DNA from 2 places in the Veillonella intestinalis genome. Region 2 is predicted to be linked to the other one. Evidence: riboswitches for the same ligand, from Rfam matches in the RefSeq annotation. Region 2 holds a riboswitch; the other holds the start of a gene.

Region 1 (3,142 bases), on a different contig from region 2:
AAGATGGTATTAAATAAAGCGTACGCTAAACGTGAACTATAATAGGTGTTGAGGATGAAAAATAAACACATAATCGTAGGTGTATCTGGTGGTATTGCTGCTTATAAAGCAGTAGAAGTAGTAAGTCGTCTTCGTAAATTAGGGGCAGAAGTAAAAGTTGTTATGACTGAAAATGCAACTAAATTTGTATCCCCTATGACATTTGGTGAAATTAGTGGACATCCAGTCGCTGTAAAGATGTTTGAAGATGTTCATGATTGGAATGTAGAGCACATTGCATTGGCTACTTGGGCTGATGCCTATGTAGTTGCACCTGCTACTGCTAATGTAATTGGTAAATTAGCATCTGGCATTGCTGATGATATGCTCACTACACAGCTTATGGCAACAAAAGCGCCTATCTTTTTATGCCCTGCTATGAATACTAATATGTATGAAAACCCTATTACGCAACGAAATATGAATACTTTACGAGAATTAGGCATGCATATTTTAGAAGCTGATAGTGGTCATTTAGCTTGTGGTGTAACGGGGAAAGGTCGTTTACCAGAACCAGCTCGCATTGTAGAGTGGTTATCTTTTCACATGATGAAAACTAATCTATTGTCTAATAAGACAGTAATCGTAACAGCTGGTGGTACACAAGAAGCTATCGATCCAGTGCGATATATTGGCAATCGTTCAAGCGGAAAAATGGGCTATGCTATAGCTGAACAAGCGGCCTTAGCTGGTGCTCGTACAATTTTAATTTCCGCGCCAACAAATTTGCCTGTGCCTTTTGGTGTAGAATTAGTTTCTGTTGATTCTGCTAGAGCTATGGAAGAAGCTGTAAATAGTCGCTATGAAGATTGTGATGCTGTTATTATGGCCGCTGCTGTAGCTGATTTTAGAGTCGAGAATATGGCTGACACAAAAATTAAGAAGATGGATACATTAGAACTTAAATTAGTCAAAAATCCAGACATTCTTAAAGGGCTAGGTGCGAATAAAACTCATCAAAAGTTAATTGGTTTTGCTGCGGAAACTCAAAATGTTATTGAATACGGCAAATCTAAGGTACTTAACAAAAATCTTGATATGTTAGTGGCCAATGATGTAAGTAAGCAAAATGCAGGCTTTAATGTTGACACTAATGAAGTTACCTTGATTTATCCAGGTGGTCAAGTTCGTCCATTGCCACTTATGACAAAAATTGATGTAGCTAAGCGAATTATTTCAGCCTTGGCAGAATTGTAATTCTATTGTATAATGAATCAGTGATATGAAGTATCACAATCAGTTTAATAATAACTTTTGTCTCATCAAGAGTAGTGGAGGGAAAGGCCCTGTGAAGCTACAGCAACCATTCATAATGAAAAGGTGCTAAGTCCGACGGTACTATGCCGAAAGATGGGGTTTGATTCCTCATCGTTTGGCTGATGAGGAATTTTTTTATGGAGGTATTGGGTAAATGGCTGAAAAACATGTTTTTTTCACATCAGAATCCGTAACAGAAGGTCATCCTGATAAAATTGCTGACCAAATTTCGGATGCTGTGCTTGATGCAATTCTTGCACAAGATCCAACGGCTCATGTTGCTTGCGAAACGCTCGTAACAACAGGTCAGGTTCATGTAGTAGGGGAAATTTCTACTAAATGTTATGTTGATATTAATCATATAGTGCGTGAAACTATTCGTGAAATTGGATATACTCGTGCTAAATATGGTTTTGATTGCGATACTTGTGGTGTTAATGTAGCGATTGATGAACAGTCCGTAGATATTGCTATGGGTGTTGATGATGCACTTGAAACTCGTGAAGGCGGAAGTGATAAATTTGATAAGATTGGTGCTGGTGACCAAGGTATGATGTTTGGTTACGCTACCAATGAAACAGAAGAATTTATGCCTATGCCAATCGCGTTGGCTCATCGTTTATCCCGTCAGTTAACTAAAGTTCGTAAAGATGGTACTTTACCATATCTTCGTCCCGATGGGAAAACTCAGGTAACTGTTGAATATGTAGATGGTGTGCCTAAGCGTATTGAAACTATCGTTATTTCTACACAACATGGTCCAGAAGTAACGCGTGAACAAATTGAAGCTGATTTAAAAGAATTAGTAATTAAACCAGTATTACCTGAAGGTTTTGTTGATGAAAATACTAAATTCTTTATTAATCCAACAGGCCGTTTTGTTATTGGTGGTCCTCAAGGGGATGCTGGTTTAACTGGTCGTAAAATTATTGTAGATACTTACGGTGGTATGGCTCGTCATGGGGGCGGTGCTTTCTCTGGTAAAGATCCTACAAAAGTTGACCGTAGTGCAGCGTATGCAGCTCGCTATGTAGCTAAAAACATTGTAGCAGCTGGCCTTGCTGATAAATGTGAAATTCAGATTGCTTACGCTATTGGCGTAGCAAAACCAGTATCCATTATGGTGGAAACTTTTGGCACTGCTAAAGTTGCGGAAGAAAAAATCGCGGAACTTGTTAAGAAACATTTTGACCTTCGTCCAGCAGGTATTATTGAAATGCTTGACTTGCTTCGTCCAATTTATCATCAAACAGCAGCATACGGTCACTTTGGTCGTACTGATGTTGATCTTCCTTGGGAACATACTGATAAAGCAGATATTCTTCGTAAAGAAGCAGGCTTATAATTAAAAATCGTCATACAAATAGGCATTCGACATTCTTAAGAATATTGTCGTTTCGTAATTTGTATGACGATTTTTTTATTGTATTCTAAGACTGTCTTTTATTTAAAAATATCGAAAAAAATGGTATAATAAAAAATACTGCAAAGGAGGGATAGTATGCGTGTAGCGGAGGTTATTATTAATCGCCCAGCAAAGAAAATGAATAGTCCATTCAGCTATGCTGTGCCGCCACAATTAGGCGAAATTGCCATTGGTACACGGGTAGCTGTCCCTTTAGGGCGAACAAAAGAAGAAGGTATACTTATTGGCTATCGTGAGTTAGATGAGATTCCTTCTTATGAAATCAAGCCTATTCAAGCAGTATTGGATAAAGAACCGTGGTTTACCCAGGAAATGCTAGCAACAGCAGAAAAATTAAGTAAATATTATTTATGCGCTTTATCGGAAGCGTTAAGTTTATTTACTATTGATAAGAAACAATTGAAAAGTTATGAACGGCCT
Region 2 (3,142 bases):
ATATGGATGCTGAAACTTGTGGACGGGCTGCGTTACTATTAGGAGCTGGACGTTATACTAAAGCGGATATTCTTGATTATAAAGCAGGTATTTGGATGTTGAAAAAAACAGGCGATAAGGTTGTGGTAGGAGAGCCTATTGCCTATGTGCAGAGCAATACAGCAAGCACCTTAGCAGAGGCTAAAGAGCGATATATTTCAGCCTTAGAATTTGGTACTACGAAGCCAGTTACAAAACCTTTGGTGTGGGCTCGTGTCAGTGAAGAAGGGACGGAATCATATATATGAAAGAATCAGTTATATTAGCGAATTCTTCAGTAGATATAGGCGCTGTTCTATTAAAGGCGGCTCATGAGGCAAAACAGAATTCTTATAGTCCCTACTCAAAGTTTGCTGTTGGCGCTGCTGTACTTTGTAAGGATGGGACTATATTTACCGGGTGCAATATAGAAAATGCATCATTTGGACTTACTAATTGTGCGGAACGAGTAGCGATACAGACTGCTGTGGCAGCGGGGTATAAGGAATTTCAAGGGATTGCTATTGTCGGTGATTCAAAGGGACCGTGTATGCCTTGTGGAGCCTGTCGCCAAGTTTTAGTGGAGTTTAAAATACCTCTAATTTATTGCGAAACAGAGACAGGTGATAGCATTAGCTACACCTTAGAGGACATATTGCCTCATAGTTTTGGCCCTGGGGATTTATAATATTTATAATAAAAGCGAGTTAGTCGTATACACCAGTGTGGTGATTTTACGGCTAACTCGCTTTGTGTTTACAAGGAAAATAAACTTACTAGAATATTTAGTGAAGTAGTATTCCCTAGTATAGTTATTGTATTGTAAGGATTACAAGATTATATGATCCTTAGAAGGCTGGTAAAATAGCCCCTTTGTATTTGTCATCAATGAATTTCTTGATTTCTTCGGATTGAAGCGCTTTCATCAATTTTTGGATTTCAGGACGGCTTTCATCGCCTTTACGAACTGTTATGATGTTAGCATATGGGGAATCTTTATCTTCTAAGAATAAAGCATCTTTAACAGGATTTAAGCCAGCTTCTAGGGCAAAGTTAGTATTGATAACTGCTAAGGCTACATCGTCTAAGCTACGAGGCAATTGTGCGGCTTCTAATTCTACAAATTCAAGATTTTTTGGATTGCTTACAATATCTGTTTTAGTGGCATAAATATTGTTAGGATCTTTTAATTTAATTAAACCTGTTTTTTCAAGTAAAAGAAGGGCACGACCACTATTACTTGGATCATTAGGAATTGCAATTTTAGAACCATTTGGTAATACGGAATCTAAGTTTTTATCTGTAATCGTTTTGGAGTAAATCCCCATTGGTTCGATATGAACTTTACCAGCGGAAACAAGGTCCATTTTGTGTTCGCTGGCAAATTTATCCATATATGGGACATGCTGGAAGAAGTTGGCATCTAATTCTTTATCATTTAAGGCTAAGTTAGGTTTTACATAGTCTGTAAATTCGATGATTTTTAAATCAATGCCTTCTTTTTCTAATAATGGTTTAGCTTGCTCTAAGATTTCACCATGGGGTACTGGAGATGCACCTACCGTAATTGTTACTTTGTTAGATGAACCAGTTGAGCTGCCTGTGTCACTACCACAACCAGCAAGTAATAAGGCGCTACCAAGAATAGCTGTGGCAGCTAGGGATAAAAGTTTTTTCATACTATACCTCCTCAGGTTATACAGTAATTAAGAAACATCAGATGAGTTAATAAAAAAAGATGGCCTCGGACACCGAGCCATCACTGCTTGCGCGTTGTATCTCTCGGTATATACCGCAGGAATTAGCACCATCGAATGGTTGCCGGATTTCATAGGGCCAGTCCCTCCATCACTCTCGATAACGTTTCATATATAATTCTTTGGTAAGTATATCATGAGAGGACAAATTTGTAAAGCAAAAAGAAAACCGACTCTGTGGGGCAGAGTCGGTTCGTATTGGTTCATAGTTTGCTAGTGACAATAGATATGTTAAAATGCTGGCAAAATGGAACCTTGATATTTATCTTCGATGAATTTTTTAGTGTCTGCCGATTGAAGGGCTTTTACTAATTTTTGAATTTCAGGACGATTTTCATCACCAGGACGTACGGCAATTAAGTTAGCGTATGGTGAGTTCTTATCGTCTAGGAATAAGGCATCTTTAAGGGGATTTAATTGGGCCCCTAACGCATAGTTGGCATTAATAACAGCAATATCTACATCGTCTAGACTACGTGGTGTTTGTGCCGCTTCTAATTCAACAATGTCTAAGTTTTTAGGATTAGAAGCTATGTCAATTTTGGTGGAGTAAATATTGCTAGGATCTTTTAGTGTGATAAGTCCAGCTTGTTGTAATAATAGCAAGGCACGACCCGTATTAGTAGGATCATTAGGAATGGCTACTTTAGCGCCATTAGGAATTGACTTTTGTAAATCTTTGTCTTTTATTTTGTTGGAATAAAGACCCATTGGTTCAATATGAACGGCACCAGCAGATGCAAATTTCATATTGTGTTCTTCTTCAAACTTTTTCATATATGGGATATGCTGGTAGAAGTTGGCATCTAGTTCTTTATCATTTAAGGCTAAATTAGGTTTGATGTAATCGCTAAACTCAATAATTTTAAGTTCAACTCCTTCTTTAGCTAATTTGTCTTTTACCTGTTCTAAGATTTCTGCATGTGGTACCGGTGAAGCTCCCACAGTTAAGGTTACTTTTTTGTCAGAACCTGCGGCGGCATTGCCTTGATCATTGCCACAGCCAGCGAGTAATAGAGCGCTACCTAATACAAATGTAGCGGCTACGGATAAAAACTTCTTCATAAATGAAGCCCTCCTTTTTCTCAAATAAAAATATGTATGAAATTTATTATTAATTTTGCATCCCCAATACAAAATTAATATAGCGATAGGGTAATAAAAAAACGATGCCCTCGGGTATTCCGAGTCATCGTTACTACTTTTTATCTCTCGGTATACGCCGCAGGAATTAGCACCATCGAATGGTTGCCGGATTTCATAGGGCCAGTCCCTCCATCACTCTTGATAATATCGCTATTGAATTTCTTTGCTGATTATAGCATGAAGAAAAGACAGTTGTAAAGTAGGAAAATATATAAATTTAT

Evidence for each region. A riboswitch is a leader RNA that binds a small molecule or an ion and turns the genes downstream of it on or off. The one in region 2 is predicted to bind S-adenosylmethionine.
Region 1: it holds a riboswitch for S-adenosylmethionine, as region 2 does, so the genes downstream of both, metK (methionine adenosyltransferase) here and NFR27_RS08700 (MetQ/NlpA family ABC transporter substrate-binding protein) in region 2, are expected to answer to the same signal.

What each region holds. Positions count from the first base shown of each region.
Region 1 is NZ_CALPCB010000002.1:179,871-183,012, forward strand. Features, by position in the region: gene rpoZ (DNA-directed RNA polymerase subunit omega) at 1-17, shown strand, start outside; gene coaBC (bifunctional phosphopantothenoylcysteine decarboxylase/phosphopantothenate--cysteine ligase CoaBC) at 55-1,236, shown strand; SAM riboswitch class I at 1,296-1,396, shown strand; gene metK (methionine adenosyltransferase) at 1,451-2,641, shown strand; gene priA (replication restart helicase PriA) at 2,798-3,142, shown strand, end outside.
Region 2 is NZ_CALPCB010000010.1:8,493-11,634, forward strand. Features, by position in the region: gene NFR27_RS08690 (thymidine phosphorylase) at 1-287, shown strand, start outside; gene NFR27_RS08695 (cytidine deaminase) at 284-706, shown strand; gene NFR27_RS08700 (MetQ/NlpA family ABC transporter substrate-binding protein) at 867-1,697, opposite strand; SAM riboswitch class I at 1,789-1,882, opposite strand; gene NFR27_RS08705 (MetQ/NlpA family ABC transporter substrate-binding protein) at 2,007-2,840, opposite strand; SAM riboswitch class I at 2,978-3,069, opposite strand.